DNA from 3 places in the Streptomyces sp. NPDC059897 genome. Region 3 is predicted to be linked to each of the others. Evidence: riboswitches for the same ligand, from Rfam matches in the RefSeq annotation. Region 3 holds a riboswitch; each other region holds the start of a gene.
What was found. A riboswitch is a leader RNA that binds a small molecule or an ion and turns the genes downstream of it on or off. The one in region 3 is predicted to bind thiamine pyrophosphate.
Positions count from the first base shown of each region.

Region 1: linked by a shared signal. The riboswitch ahead of thiO (glycine oxidase ThiO) and the one ahead of ACFV9W_RS16975 (thiamine ABC transporter substrate binding subunit) in region 3 are both predicted to bind thiamine pyrophosphate.
Region 2: linked by a shared signal. The riboswitch ahead of thiC (phosphomethylpyrimidine synthase ThiC) and the one ahead of ACFV9W_RS16975 (thiamine ABC transporter substrate binding subunit) in region 3 are both predicted to bind thiamine pyrophosphate.

Region 1 is NZ_JBHWKQ010000060.1:35,162-40,345, forward strand. Features, by position in the region: gene ACFV9W_RS36555 (Rv2175c family DNA-binding protein) at 1-254, opposite strand, end outside; gene ACFV9W_RS36560 (NAD(P)/FAD-dependent oxidoreductase) at 371-1,603, opposite strand; gene ACFV9W_RS36565 (hypothetical protein) at 1,723-2,070, opposite strand; TPP riboswitch at 2,124-2,237, shown strand; gene thiO (glycine oxidase ThiO) at 2,235-3,431, shown strand; gene thiS (sulfur carrier protein ThiS) at 3,428-3,628, shown strand; gene ACFV9W_RS36580 (thiazole synthase) at 3,636-4,448, shown strand; gene pknB (Stk1 family PASTA domain-containing Ser/Thr kinase) at 4,599-5,184, shown strand, end outside.
Region 2 is NZ_JBHWKQ010000009.1:103,992-109,175, forward strand. Features, by position in the region: gene ACFV9W_RS12900 (hypothetical protein) at 1-548, shown strand, start outside; gene thiC (phosphomethylpyrimidine synthase ThiC) at 626-2,410, opposite strand; TPP riboswitch at 2,403-2,574, opposite strand; gene ACFV9W_RS12910 (YibE/F family protein) at 2,646-3,983, shown strand; gene ACFV9W_RS12915 (SsgA family sporulation/cell division regulator) at 4,093-4,557, opposite strand; gene ACFV9W_RS12920 (IclR family transcriptional regulator) at 4,658-5,184, opposite strand, start outside.
Region 3 is NZ_JBHWKQ010000013.1:104,688-109,871, reverse strand. Features, by position in the region: gene ACFV9W_RS17000 (phosphatidate cytidylyltransferase) at 1-68, shown strand, start outside; gene ACFV9W_RS16995 (YceI family protein) at 219-872, shown strand; gene ACFV9W_RS16990 (hypothetical protein) at 1,031-1,321, opposite strand; gene ACFV9W_RS16985 (DUF6243 family protein) at 1,705-1,926, shown strand; gene rlmN (23S rRNA (adenine(2503)-C(2))-methyltransferase RlmN) at 2,041-3,147, shown strand; TPP riboswitch at 3,180-3,320, shown strand; gene ACFV9W_RS16975 (thiamine ABC transporter substrate binding subunit) at 3,415-4,536, shown strand; gene ACFV9W_RS16970 (ABC transporter permease) at 4,512-5,184, shown strand, end outside.

The sequences.
Region 1 (5,184 bases), on a different contig from region 3:
ATCTCTTCGTCGCTGAAGCCGTCGTCCCTCAGGACCGTCAGGAGGCCGACGAGCCCCTTGACGATCTTGTCGCCGTCGATGAAGGCGGCGGGCACGTGCAGTGCCCTGTTCTCACCGCGGCGCACGGCGATCAGCTGGCCTTCCTTGACCAGCTGCCGCACACGCGTCACCTCGACATCGAGCATTTCCGCGATGTCGGGGAGGGTGAGCCAGGCGGGGACGAGAGCATCGATCTTTGCGTCAATCTCGGTCACAGGACAAGCGTGCCATCCCGGACTGACACTCGGAAGCCGAGCCGGTGCGGATGGACCACGATCCCTCCCGATTCACCCCTTCTGTCACGCTTTGGACGGCCCGCGGGGTGACGGACTCACGCCACCGCGGACTTCAGCGGACGGGCCGGGTCCGCGAGCAGCTCCGGGTCGAGCGGGGTCCCCGACTGTATGAGCTTGCGCCCCTGGGCCAGGTCGCGCGGCTTGCCGACGGCGAGCACCGCCACCAGGGCCCCGTCGCGCAGCCAGCACACCGACCAGGCGGCACCGGCGGGGTCGCCGCGCCACACCGTCGCGTCCGCGCCCTCGTGGTGCCCCGCGTACTGCACGAACCGGCCGAACTGCTCGGACCAGAAATAGGGCACCGGGTCGTACACCGCCGGGGTCAGGCCGACGATGTTGGCCGCCACCGTGCGCGGCCCCTGCAGCGCGTTGTCCCAGTGGTGGACCATCAGGCGCTCCCCGTAGCGACCCGAGGGGAACGAGGAGCAGTCGCCCACCGCGTACACGTCGGGCACGGAGGTGCGCAGCCCGTCGTCCGCGAGGACCTCCCGGTGGGCGCCGAGCTCGATCCCGGAGCCGGCCAGCCAGCGGGTGGCCGGGCGGGCGCCGATGCCGACGACGACGGCTCCCGCGGGCAGCCGCGTGCCGTCGTCCAGGACCACGACGCCCGGCTCGATGCGCTCCACGCGCGCGTGGGTGCGCAGCTGGGCTCCGGCGTCGGCGTACCAGGCCGCCATGGGGGCGGCGATCTCGGCGGGCAGCGCCCCGGCCAGCGGCCGCTCGGCGGCCTCCACGACCGTGACCCGGCAGCCTGCCTCACGGGCGGCGGTGGCGAACTCGGCGCCGATCCAGCCGGCGCCCACGACCACCACGTCGTGCTGCTCGGCGAGGACGGGCCGCAGCCGCTCGGCGTCGTCGAGCGTGCGCAGCAGGTGCACTCCGGGGGCGGACCCCGAGCCGGGCAGCTGGACGGGTTCGGCGCCGGTCGCGACGACCAGCACGTCGTACGGGACCGGGCCCTCGGCCGTGTCCAGCTCGTGGTCGCCGGGCCGCAGGCCGGTCACCTCGCGGCCGAGCTCCAGGGAGACGCCGAGCGCCTCGAAGTCCACGTCGAAGGCCGAGCCCTCGGCCTTGCCGAGCAGCACCGCCTTGGACAGCGGCGGCCGGTCGTACGGCTGGTGGGGCTCGGCGCCGAGCAGGGTGACGGCGCCGGTGAAGCCCTGTTCGCGCAGCGCCACGGCGGTCTGCACACCGGCCATGCCCGCGCCCACGATGACGACGTTCCGCTGCCCCGAAGGCGCTCCGCTCCCGCTCCGCTGCTCACTCACGGGATCAACCTTAGGCACCTGATCTTGCGTCGGTCAGCGGTGCGGGCCACTCCCGCGCCGTGACGTCCTGCACATGTCCAGGCGGTTTAGCGATCAAGGTCGGGACGGCACTCCGGAGTTCACGCCCGGCCGGGAAGTTCCTCGACCACGCTGGTACCGCTGCCGTCCTGCGACTCCCACTCCCAGGTCTCGTCGAGGCGCACCCGGCCGTCCGGGAGCTCGGACACGGTCGAGACGCAGTGCCCGCAGGAAGTGGTCCCGTCGGTCTTCAGCTGGACGTAACGGAAGTCGAGCCGGTCGCCGGAGCGGGTCCCCACGAGGTGCCCCTCGACGACATCGCCGCCCGCGTAGTCGGCCGAGACCCGGCCGTCCCGCTCCCGGTACGTGAAGCGGGTGCGGGTGCCCACCTGACCGGGCGCCTGGTCGGCGACGGGGGACATCACGAGGCCGTCGAGAGATCGGGACACAGGTTCGAGGCTCCCTTACTGGGGGTCGCGGTGAACGGCTAGGGTGGCCAACGTAGAGCACTCGCGGGAGCCCGTACGCAGCGGGCTGAGAGGGAGGCTGGAGCGGCCTTCGACCGTCCGAACCTGATCCGGGTCATACCGGCGAAGGGAGGGGCTTGACGCCCATGTCGTCGACGCCATCCGTTCATTCGCACTCCTGCGACCGTTCGCACACCAGCGACGTCCTCGTCGTCGGTGGCGGCATCATCGGTCTGGTCACCTCCTGGCGGGCCGCGCAGCGCGGCCTGTCCGTCGCGGTCGCGGACCCCGAACCCGGCGGCGGGGCCGCCCAGGTGGCGGCCGGGATGCTGGCCGCCGTCACCGAACTGCACCACGGCGAGCAGACGTTGCTCGGCCTGAACCTGGAGTCCGCGCGCCGCTACCCGGGCTTCGCGGCCGAGCTGTCCGAGGCCACCGGGCAGGACCTCGGCTACCGCGCCTGCGGCACGCTCGCGGTCGCGCTCGACTCCGACGACCGCGCCCACCTTCGCGAACTGCACGCGCTGCAGACGAAGTCGGGGCTCGAATCGGAGTGGCTCTCGGGCCGCGACTGCCGCCGCCTCGAACCGATGCTCGCGCCGGGCGTGCGCGGCGGACTGCGGGTCGACGGGGACCACCAGATCGACCCGAGAAGGCTCGCGGGCGCCCTCGTGACGGCCTGCGAGCGCTCCGGCGTGACCTTCCACCGGTCATGGGCCGAGCGGCTCCGTGTCGTCCGCGACCGGGCGAGCGGCGCTGTCCTCGCCGACGGCACCGAACTCGCCGCGGACCAGGTGGTCCTGGCGGCGGGCAGCCGCGCCGGGCAGCTCGCGGGCGTGCCCGACGCGGTGCTCCCGCCGGTGCGCCCCGTGAAGGGCCAGGTGCTGCGCCTGACGGTGCCCAAGCGGTACGCGCCCTTCCTCAGCCGCACCGTCCGCGCGGTCGTGCGCGGCGGCAGCATCTACCTGGTGCCGCGCGTCAACGGCGAGCTCGTGGTGGGCGCGACCAGCGAGGAGCTCGGCTGGGACACCACGGTCACCGCGGGCGGCGTCTACGAACTCCTGCGGGACGCCCACGAGCTCGTCCCCGGCATCACCGAACTCCCGCTCACCGAGACCCGCGCGGGCCTGCGCCCCGGCTCCCCCGACAACGCTCCGCTCCTGGGGCCGACCGCCCTGCCGGGCCTCCTCCTGGCGACCGGGCACTACCGCAACGGCGTGCTCCTGACGCCCGTCACCGGCGACGCCATGGCGCACGCCCTGACCACCGGTGAACTGCCGGAAGAGGCCCGCCCGTTCACGCCGAAACGCTTCGGCACCGCCCTCCTGGAGCAGCCCGCATGAACGTCCACGTCAACGGCGAGCCGCGCACGGTGACCGCGGGCGCCACGCTCGACCTCCTGGTCAGCACGCTCACCACGGCGCCCCAGGGCGTCGCCGCCGCGCTCAACGAAACCGTCGTCCCCCGCACCCAATGGCCCGCCACGGCGCTCTCCGAAGGAGACCGCGTCGAGGTGCTCACGGCCGTCCAAGGAGGCTGAACCGTCCATGGCCGACGACACTTTCGTCCTCGGGGGCGACCCGTACTCCTCACGCCTGATCATGGGTACGGGCGGGGCCCCCAGCCTCGACGTCCTGGAGCGCTCCCTGGTGGCCTCCGGGACCGAACTCACCACCGTGGCGATGCGCCGCGTGAACGCGAACGTGCACGGATCGGTGCTCTCCGTCCTGGAGAAGCTGAACATCCGGGTGCTGCCGAACACGGCCGGCTGCTTCACCGCGCGCGAGGCCGTCCTGACGGCCCGCCTCGCGCGCGAGGCGCTCGGCACCGACCTCGTGAAGCTGGAGGTCATCGCCGACGAGCGGACCCTGCTGCCCGATCCGATCGAGCTGCTCGACGCGGCGGAGACGCTGGTGGACGACGGCTTCACGGTGCTGCCGTACACGAACGACGACCCGGTCCTGGCCCGCAAACTGGAGGACGTCGGCTGCGCGGCGATCATGCCGCTCGGCTCCCCCATCGGCTCCGGGCTCGGCATCCGCAATCCGCACAACTTCCAGCTGATCACCGAGCACGCGCGCGTACCGGTGATCCTGGACGCGGGCGCGGGCACGGCCTCCGATGTGACGCTCGCCATGGAACTCGGCTGCGCGGGTGTGATGCTCGCCTCGGCGGTGACCCGCGCGCAGGAGCCGGTCCTCATGGCCGAGGGCATGCGGCACGCGGTGGAGGCGGGCCGCTTCGCGTATCGGGCCGGGCGGATTCCGAAGCGGCACTTCGCGGAGGCGTCTTCTCCTTCGGAGGGGCGGGCGGTGCTTGATCCGGAGCGCCCGGCGTTCTCGGCGGCCCGCGCCGTGTGACGGACACGGGGCTCTGCCCCGGACCCCGCGGCCTCTCGTCCAAGAGCGGGGCTTGATGTGCCGTACAGGTGGTCACAGGTCTGCTGCAGTACGGCCCCGGCCGCACCGCACGGAAGCTGGGTGTCGGTCACTCCTCGTACACTCGCCTGCGTGGACACGACCCTTCAGGACCCGTTGCTCGGGCATGTGCTCGACGGCCGGTACCGCGTCGACGCACGCATCGCGGTCGGCGGGATGGCCACGGTCTACCGGGCCGTGGACACCCGCCTCGACCGCGTGCTCGCGCTCAAGGTGATGCACCCCTCGCTGGCGGCCGACGCCTCGTTCGTCGACCGCTTCATCCGCGAGGCCAAGTCGGTGGCCCGCCTCTCGCACCCCAATGTGGTGGGGGTCTTCGACCAGGGCACCGACGGCGCGTACGTGTATCTGGCGATGGAGTACGTGGCCGGCTGCACCCTTCGTGACGTGCTGCGCGACCGGGGAGCGCTGCGGCCCCGTGCCGCCCTCGACATCCTGGAGCCGGTCCTCGCGGCGCTGGGAGCGGCCCACCGGGCTGGCTTCGTGCACCGCGACATGAAGCCGGAGAACGTCCTGATAGGGGACGACGGCCGGGTCAAGGTGGCGGACTTCGGCCTGGTCCGCGCGGTCGACACGGTCACGAACACGACGGGCGCGGTCCTCGGCACGGTCTCGTACCTGGCGCCCGAGCAGATCGAGAGCGGCACGGCGACGGCGA
Region 2 (5,184 bases), on a different contig from region 3:
GGGAGAGCACGGGACCGGGCGTCGCCGCGGTCGCCGTCGTGCTCGCCCCGGTCCTTGCCGGGACCGCAGCCCTGATCTTCCTGATCGTCGGCTACGTCCTGAGCATGCTCAACCCGGTACCGGCCTTCGCCAGGACCCTGCGCACCTTCGGCTGGGTCTTCGGCGCGATCACCGCGGCGAGCATTCTCGTCGCGGCCGTCTGCCTGCTGCTCGCGGCGTTGCGCAATGGCTCGACGTCGCTCCAGGCGAGCACGCACGGCGAGGCCAGCGAGGAAATGAAGCAGGCCAGGGAAGCCTGGCGTGTCGCGCTCCTGGACCGGGGCATCCTGCCGTTCCTGCGGGACGCCCTGGCGGATCCCTCGGCGGGCGGCGGCCCGCATCGGGGGGGCCGCGGCGGCTCCGGCGGGCGCATGCCGCACCTCGGCTACAACAAGCCAGGGTTCAGCAGCCCCGACGGCGGCGGCACGGCAACGGGCCAGCGCGCCGGCTATTCGAGCCCGGACTTCTCCAGTCCGGACTTCGGCGGCCCGGACCACCAGCCGGACTGACCCTCCGGCGGCCACCGGGCCGTTCGACGACGAGGCCCCTCGCGAACGAGGGGCCCCACCGTCATGCACGCATGCCGTCAGTCGGCGATCGGCAGATACACGCGATTGCCGGCCTGCGCAAACTCCTTGGACTTCTGCTCCATGCCCTCCTCGATCTCCGAGGCCTCCGACAAAGCAGTGCCGTGTTCGCGCCGGATGTCCTGCGAGATCTTCATCGAGCAGAACTTCGGCCCGCACATCGAGCAGAAGTGCGCCGTCTTCGCGGGCTCCGCGGGCAGCGTCTCGTCATGGAACTCGCGTGCCGTGTCCGGGTCGAGGGCCAGGTTGAACTGGTCCTCCCAGCGGAACTCGAAGCGGGCGTCGGAGAGCGCGTCGTCCCATGCCTGGGCGTCCGGGTGCCCCTTGGCGAGGTCCGCCGCATGCGCCGCGATCTTGTACGTGATGACCCCGGTCTTCACGTCGTCGCGGTTGGGCAGGCCCAGGTGCTCCTTGGGCGTGACGTAGCAGAGCATCGCCGTGCCCCACCAGGCGATCATCGCGGCGCCGATCCCGGACGTGATGTGGTCGTACGCCGGGGCGACGTCGGTGGTCAGCGGGCCGAGCGTGTAGAACGGCGCCTCCTCGCAGATCTCCTGCTGGAGGTCGATGTTCTCCTTGATCTTGTGCATCGGGACGTGGCCCGGGCCCTCGATCATCGTCTGCACGTTGTGACGCTTGGCGATGGAGTTCAGCTCGCCGAGTGTCCTCAGCTCGGCGAACTGCGCCTCGTCGTTGGCATCCGCGATCGATCCGGGGCGCAGGCCGTCGCCGAGCGAGTACGTGACGTCGTAGGCCGCGAGGATCTCGCAGAGCTCCTCGAAGTTCTCGTAGAGGAAGCTCTCCTTGTGGTGCGCGAGGCACCAGGCGGCCATGATCGAGCCGCCGCGCGAGACGATGCCGGTCTTGCGGTCGGCGGTCAGCGGGACGAACGGGAGGCGAACGCCCGCGTGGACCGTCATGTAGTCCACGCCCTGCTCGGCCTGCTCGATGATGGTGTCCCGGTAGATCTCCCAGGACAGTTCCTCGGCCTTGCCGTCGACCTTTTCGAGGGCCTGGTAGAGCGGCACGGTGCCGATCGGCACGGGGGAGTTGCGCAGCAGCCACTCGCGCGTGGTGTGGATGTTGCGGCCGGTGGAGAGGTCCATGACCGTGTCGGCGCCCCACTTGGTCGCCCAGGTCATCTTGTCCACCTCCTCCTCGATGGAGCTCGTCACGGCCGAGTTGCCGATATTGGCGTTGACCTTCACCAGGAATCGCTTGCCGATGATCATCGGCTCGATCTCCGGGTGGTTGACGTTGGCGGGCAGCACGGCCCGGCCCGCCGCGATCTCCTCGCGCACGACCTCCGGCGCGACGTTCTCCCGGATGGCCACGTACTCCATCTCGGGGGTGATCTCCCCCCGGCGGGCGTACGCGAGTTGGGTCACGGCCCGCCCCTCGCGGCCGCGGCGCGGCTGACGCGGGCGGCCGGGGAAGACCGCGTCGAGGTTGCGCAGGCCGCCGCGCGGCGACGTGTGCTTGATGCCGTCGTCCTCGGGACGGACGGGGCGGCCCGCGTACTCCTCGGTGTCGCCGCGGCTGATGATCCAGTTCTCCCGCAGCGGAGCGAGGCCGCGGCGGACATCGGTGTCGACGGTCGGGTCGGTGTACGGACCTGAGGTGTCGTACAGCGTCACCGACTGCCCATTGGTGAGGTGCACTTGACGGACCGGCACCTGGAGGTCGGGGCGCGAGCCCCTGATGTACCCCTTGTGCCAGCCGATGGACTGGCCGGTCTCCTCGGTCGAGCTGGAGGCAGGCGTGTGTGCGTCCGTTGTGGTCATGAGACCTACTCCCTACGCCGGCATTACCCGGTAACAGGTTCAGCGGTCGACGCAGCGGTATTCGTCCCCTGGTCACGCCGTTCCACGCTGTTTCACGTGAAACGCGCTGGGACGAAGGTCAGCGCCCTCTCAGCCCGGTGCTCCGAGCTCCCGCGATGGCAAAAGCGCCTCCACGCTAACGTGACATACGCCGCGTTGAACAGAGGGCCCCCTCCGTTCTTGCGATGATCTGGCGGTGACCACCAGCCAACAGCCCCCAGCCCCGCCGTCCCACCCGCCGCACGGGCACTCCCACAGCCATGGCCCGGCGGCGCCCGTCTCGCGGCACCTGCGCAAAGTGATCGCGGCCGTTCTGATCCCGTTCGCGGTCGCGGTCGTCGTGGGTCTCGCGGTGCTCTGGCCGGGCGGCGCACCGCCGCACGAGCGCAGCGGGGTCGGCTTCGACCGGCAGACGCAGCAGGCCACGGTCACCCAGGTCGAGAAGGTCGACTGCTCGTCCGTGCACGCGCAGGGGCAGAGCCCCACCGGGGACCCCACGGCGCAGCAGGGCACCACCGGCGAGCAGAAGACCAGTGGCACCTGTGAGAACGCGACGATCCGGATCGACAGCGGCAAGGACAAGGGCCGTACGTTCACCGAGGTCGTCCAGCCGGACTCACCGCGGCAGTTGCACGAGGGCCAGAAGGTGATCGCCGCCTACGCGCCGGACGCGCCGAAGGAACTGCAGTACTCGGTCACCGATGTGAACCGCAAGCTTCCGATGGCCCTGCTGGCCGGGATCTTCGCCCTCGCCGTGGTCGTGGTGGGCCGGATGCGCGGCGTCATGGCACTGATCGCGCTCGCGATCAGCTTCCTGGTCCTGACGTTCTTCATCCTGCCCGCGATTCTGCAGGGGTCGAACCCTCTCGTCGTCGCGGTGATCGGGGCCAGCGCGATCATGCTCATCGCGCTCTACATGTGTCACGGCCTGACAGCCAGAACCTCCGTCGCCGTGCTCGGCACCCTCGTCTCGCTGCTGCTGATCGGCCTATTGGGCTCGCTGTTCATCGGCTGGGCGGCCCTGACGGGCAACACCGACGACAACACGGGGCTGATCCACGGCCTGTACCCGGACATCGACATGAGCGGTCTGCTGCTCGCCGGGGTCATCATCGGCTCGCTCGGCGTGCTCGACGATGTGACGGTCACCCAGACCTCCGCCGTGTGGGAGCTGCACGAGGCGAACCCGACGCTGGGCCGGCGCGCCCTGTACCGGGCGGCCATCCGCATCGGGCGCGACCACATCGCATCCGTCGTCAACACGCTCGTCCTGGCCTACGCGGGCGCCGCGCTGCCGCTGCTGCTGCTCTTCTCGATCGCGCAGAGCAGCGTCGCCGACGTGGCCAACAGCGAGCTGGTGGCCGAGGAGATCGTTCGGACGCTGGTCGGCTCGATCGGCCTCGTCGCCTCGGTGCCGGTGACCACCGCACTGGCCGCGCTCGTGGTCTCCGCCGACCGCCCGGAGAAGCAGGGGCCCGCGAAGGCCGCTCCCGCTCCTGGACGCGGTGGCGGAGGCCGGCGGCGCAAACGCTGAAAGGCGCGGAGCTGCTCGGGTGCACCGCGCTGCTGAAGCGTTACGTCTGGTCCGGTGTCGTACAAACCATCTGGTGTCGCCGTCTGCCGTCGTGCGAGCCGATGGGGAGTCAGCCCGCGCTCTGCTCCTCGGCGAGGATCCGGTCGAGGGCCTCGTCGAGGTCGGACTCGAAGTCCGCACCCGTTTCCTCCTGGCCGAGCGGGACGAGCTTGTCCGTCCGGTCGAGGAACGCGACGAGCGGTGCGACCCCGGCCCGGAACAGGGCCTGGTCCGCGCCGACCTGGAGCCTGATGTGCACCTCGCCCGGCATCTCGCCGACGGCGCCGCCCACCCGCTCCACCGGTGTGACCTGTACGTCTCCTTCACCACTGGCCCCGTTGACCCCGTCGACGAGGAGCTCCCGGCCGAACGCCCAGGTCACAGGCGCGTCTCCGGGAAGATGGAAGGTCAGCCGCACGGCATACGGATCGGTGGACTCGTACCTGAGCTCCACCGGAATGCGGAACGAGAGCTCCTCGGAAACGAGGAAGCTCATCATGACCTCTGCTTGAACTGCTTGTACCGACTCGCGCATCGCCTACCCCGTCAACTTGCCGTCGATTGGCCAGGAATTATCTCCCTGACACTGCTGGCATCTTGCTCAACGTACACACAGGATTACAAGGAGTGAGTTTTCAAATGCTGATAGAGAAGGCGAGTGTTCCTACCAGCCTGCCGATCTCGTGCTGCAACCGACGGGCTGTGGGCAGCAGTTTCTCCGCCTGATGGGAAGGGAGAGAAATGGCCAAAGTCGCCGCGGTCGACCCGATCGTCAGGGGGAACGCGGCGCAGGCGGTGCCCAGCGCGTACTCCTGGCGCTCGACGACCGGTTCCATGCGGCCCACCCGGCTCAGCTTCCGTAGCAGCGCGCGGTCGTCGCGCACCGAGTACGGAGTGATGGACTGCGCGGGATAGCGGTCGAGGTGATCCTTGCGGGCCGCCTCGTCGAGCTGGGAGAGCAGACACTGGCCGATGGCGTGGGCGTGGCCGGTCTCCCGGAAGTCGGCCCACTCCTCGACGGCCGGATTGCCGGGCGTGTCGGCGACGGCGACGAGCTCGATCTCGCCCTCGCGGTAGACCGCGAAATAGACCGGGACGCCGATGGTGTCGCGCCAGTGCCGCAGCGCGTCGGTGATCATGCTGCGACGATTCTGCTGCGCTC
Region 3 (5,184 bases):
GCCTCGACTCCCTGCTGCCGACGGCTCCGGTCGTATGGCTGCTTCTGGTGCTGTTCGTCGGTTCCTGAAGAACCCCACGTGAGAGCCCCTGTCCGTAACCGGACGGGGGCTCTTCGTATATGGCCCCGCGAGACTTGTGAAGACCTGTTCACGAAGGTGGTCGGGTTCGTTGAGGGGGGCTTGCGTGCGTTCTTTACGCTGAAGTAACAACAGGCCTCATGAACATTTTCGGTCGCAGCTTCTCATCCCGGCGTGCAGAGGGATCCGCTGCTCCGGGGGCCGCCGGCACCGCAGTACTCGATCCGGCCGGCCACGACCCCTCCATGTCGGCGCTCACCGGCTCCTGGATGGTCGACCCCGCACACAGCAGGATCGGGTTCTCCGTCCGGCACGCCATGGTGACGACCGTGCGCGGCGCCTTCTCGGAGTACCAGAGCCGCCTCTACTTCGACGGCTCCGACCCGTCGCGCTCCTCCGCCGAGCTCGTCCTCGCCACGGCGAGCGTCGACACCGGTGTCGAGCAGCGGGACGCCCACGTGATGGGCCGGGACTTCCTGGACGCCTCCCAGTTTCCGCGGATGACCTTCAAGAGCACCGCCGTGGAACTGGCGGGCGACGATGTCTACCGGATGCACGGCGACCTCACCATCAAGGGCGTCGCCCGCCCCGTCGTCCTCGAACTCACCTACATCGGCTTCGTCACGGATGCCTTCGGCGACGAACGCGTCGGCTTCGACGGCACCACCACCATCAACCGCACCGACTGGGGCCTCACGTACAACGCCCGCCTGGCCCAGGGCGGCAACATGGTCAGCGAAAAGGTCCGCCTCCAGTTCGACATCGCGGCAATCCGGACGCCTTCGGCTCCCTGATGCCGCGGGTGCCCGGGGCACGCGTCGAGCTCTGCGACACGGCCCGGCCCGCCTGAGGCCGGAGAGCGGCTTGCTGAGCTCCACCCATCGAGCAGCCCCCTACCGACGACTCTGTCGCCGGTAGGGGGCTGCTCGTGTTTGGCCCCCTCAAGAGAGCGTCACTTGGCCGGCTGCGTCGACGGCCCTTCTGCGGCAGGCGTGCCCTCGGAGATCTCCGAGACATCAACGTCGACCTCGCACCCCTTGGGCATCTTGTCGGCGGAGGTGGCGCACTTGGAAGGACCAACCTCGGGCTTGCCCTTGCCCGACTGATGCCGATTCGACTTCTTCTCGGCCGGCGTCGAGCTGCCGGACGACGGGACGCTGTCGGAGGAAGCTGAGCAGGCCGCCGAGCCCAACACAGCACACACGACCAGAGCGGCAGAGACTGCGGCGGTGCGCGTACGCATGAAAGTCTCCCTTGCGTGGACGCCGGAACGTCCAACTTGTCAGTCGACGTGCGAAGCAGGAGAAGACTGCGCCGCGTCCTGATATGTACACGGTGAATCCGGCATTCAGCAGGCTTGATCGCCATCGGTGAGATCACGGCGAGTGTGAAGCCGAAGCGCTCCTTCCGCACATCAGCCCCGAGTGCGCTCGCCCAGTGTCCGGTAACTCGCCCAGTGTCTGGTAATACGACACGATCTTCGCGATACGCTCCAGGTCGGCCACGGAAACGTCGTGCCGAAGGCCCGGCCGACGCCAGGAACCGAAAGGCCAGCTCGCGGGACCGCTGCCTGTTACTCGCCGATGAATCCGCAGATCACCTCACACATCACCGCCGGGAGAACCCGTGACCGACAGTAAGAACATCAACAACCCAGTGGGCCAGGGCGGCGGCCAGCGCAAGAAGCAGTCCCGCGCCGAACGGCAGAACAACGGCCCGCACCGCAACCTGGACCGCCGCCGCGCGGCCGACCAGAAGGCGGAGCTGATCCGCAAGATGCGTGAGAAGACAGGCGCGGCCGAGGGCACGGGGCAAGCGGACGGCGACACCACACCCACACAGGGCTGACGCACCACGGACCGCCCAAGGCCGCTAAGCAGCGGCCAACGGCGACCGCCAGTGACAGGGGTCCCACGCGACGACCCCAGGTCACCCCCATTCGTCTGCGACACTGGTAACGCTATGCCTAAGCCCGGAGAACTCACGTTCGTCGCCCCCCGCGGAGCCAAGAAGCCGCCGCGGCACCTTGCTGATCTTTCGCCTGCTGAGCGGAAGGAAGCTGTTGCCGCGATCGGTGAGAAGCCGTTTCGCGCCAAGCAGCTCTCGCAGCACTACTTCGCGCGGTTCGCGCACGACCCCGCGGAGTGGACCGACATCCCCGCGGGGTCGCGCGAGAAGCTGCGGGAGGCGTTGCTGCCGGAGCTGATGACCGTCGTGCGGCATCTGTCGACCGACAACGACACGACGCGCAAGACGCTGTGGAAGCTGTTCGACGGGACGCTCGTCGAGTCCGTGCTGATGCGGTATCCGGATCGCGTGACGATGTGCATCTCGTCGCAGGCCGGATGCGGGATGAACTGTCCGTTCTGTGCCACGGGGCAGGCCGGGCTCGACCGGAATCTGTCGACCGGGGAGATCGTCCATCAGATTGTTGATGGGATGAGGGCTCTCCGGGACGGGGAGATTCCCGGGGGGCCCGCCCGGCTCAGCAACATCGTTTTCATGGGCATGGGCGAGCCGCTCGCCAACTACAAGCGCGTCATCCAGGCCATCCGCGCGCTGACCGACCCGGAGCCGGACGGGCTCGGGCTCAGCCAGCGCGGCATCACCGTGTCGACGGTGGGGCTCGTGCCCGCCATCAACCGGTTCACCGACGAGGGGCTGAAGTGCCGGCTCGCGATCTCGTTGCACGCCCCGGACGACGAGCTGCGTGACACCCTCGTCCCCGTCAATACGCGGTGGAACGTGCGGGAGGTGCTCGACTCCGGGTTCGAGTACGCCGCGAAGTCCGGGCGCCGGCTCTCCATCGAGTACGCCCTCATCCGGGACATCAATGACCAGGCCTGGCGTGGTGATCGGCTTGGGCGGATGCTCAAGGGGAAGCCGGTGCATGTGAACCTGATTCCGTTGAATCCGACCCCGGGCTCGAAGTGGACCGCCTCGCGGCCCGAGGACGAGAAGGCCTTCGTCGACGCCATCGCCGCGCACGGCGTTCCGGTGACCATCCGGGACACCCGTGGCCAGGAGATCGACGGAGCCTGTGGACAGCTGGCGGCCACCGAGCGGTAGCCTGGCCACAGTAAGTACGACAACTACATCTGTAATTCCGACAGGGGAGCGCCACAGCGCTGAGAGTGCGGCAACCGACAGCAGGCTTCACGGCCGGCATCGCGTCGACAGGCCGCAGACCCTCTGGACCTTGCCCGGGTCATTCCGGGTAGGAAGTTCGGACACCACTCAAGCTGTTGCGCCCTGCCCGGAGCCCCGCCGTCGTCGACGGAAGGGTTCCGGGCAGGGCCGCGTCTTCTCCTGGTCAGCTCCAGGAGGAATGAAGTAGTGAGCAAGAAGCAGTCGGCCGCCAGGCCGACCCGCACGTCGGCCGCCACCGTCTACGTCTCCGTGGCTGTGGGGCTTGGGCTCGTCGCCCTCTCCGCGTGTGGGTCGTCTGGTAGTGGCTCTGGTGCCGCGGGTGGGGATGCCAAGACCGTGACCCTGGTGAGCCATGATTCGTGGGCCGTTTCGAAGGGCGTGCTCAAGGACTTCGAGAAGAGTTCCGGGTACAAGGTCAAGGTCCTCAAGGACGGGGACGCCGGCGAGGCCGTCAACAAGGCGATCCTCTCCAAGGACAACCCGCAGGGCGACGTCTTCTTCGGCGTCGACAACACCCTGCTCTCGCGAGCGCTCGACAATGGGATCTTCGCCTCGTACCAGGCCAAGGGGCTCGATGAAGTGCGGGGCGAGTATCGGCTTGACAAGGGGAAGGAGCGGGTCACCCCCGTCGATACCGGGTCGCTCTGTGTCAATTACGACAAGGCGTATTTCAAGAAGCACGATCTCGCGCCGCCCTCGTCCTTCGCCGATCTCGCCAAGCCGGCCTACAAGAACCTGCTCGTCACCGAGAACGCGGCCACCTCGTCGCCAGGGCTCGGCTTCCTGCTCGGGACCGCCGCGAAGTACGGCGACGACGGCTGGCAGCCGTACTGGAAGAAGCTGAAGGCCAACGGGCTCAAGGTCGTGGACGGCTGGGATCAGGCGTACAACGAGGAGTTCTCGGGGTCCGCTGGTGGCAAGAAGGCCGGTGGTGACCGGCCGCTCGTCGTGTCCTACGCGTCCTCGCCGCCCGCCGAGGCCGTGTACGCCGATCCGCAGCCGAAGACCTCGCCGGTCGGCGTCGCCAAGGGGACGTGTTTCCAGCAGGTCGAGTTCGCGGGGCTGCTGAACGGCGCGCAGAACGAGAAGGGCGGCAAGGTGCTGCTCGACTTCCTGGTCTCCAAGAAGTTCCAGGAGGACATGCCGCTCAACATGTTCGTCGACCCGGTGACCGAGAACGCCACCGCGCCCGCCGACTACACCAAGTACGCGGTGAAGATCGACGACCCCGAGACCATGAGCCCGCGCAAGATCGCGGACAACCGGGACGACTGGGTGAAGTCGTGGACCTCGCTCGTACTGAAGTAGTCCCCAGACAGCGAGGCAACGCGGCGCGGCTCGGGCTCATGGTCCTGCCCGTCGTGTTCTTCGGGCTGTTCTTCGCCTATCCGGTCGTCGCGATCGTCGAGCGCGGGCTGCACGTCGACGGTGGCTGGGAGCTCGGGCGGCTGTTCGACGTGCTCGGGCAGTCCGACATTCGGCACGTCCTGTGGTTCACGGTGTGGCAGGCGCTCGCGTCGACCGCGCTGACGTTGCTGATCGCGCTGCCGGGGGCGTATGTCTTCGCGCGGTTCGAGTTCCCCGGCAAGCAGGTGCTGCGGGCCGTCGTCACCGTGCCGTTCGTGCTGCCGACCGTCGTCGTCGGTACCGCGTTCCTCGCGCTCGTCGGGAACGGCGGGCTGCTCGACGAGCTGTGGGGCGTGCGGCTCGACACTACGGTGTGGGCGATTCTGCTCGCGCACGTCTTCTTCAATTACGCGGTCGTGGTGCGGACCGTGGGCGGGCTGTGGGCGCAGCTCGATCCCGGGCAGGAGGAGGCCGCGCGGATGCTCGGCGCCTCGCGGTTCGCGGCGTGGCGGAAGGTGACGCTGCCGGCGCTCGGGCCCGCTGTCGCCGCCGCCGCGCTCATGGTGTTCCTGTTTACGTTCACGTCCTTCGGTGTCGTGCAGATTCTCG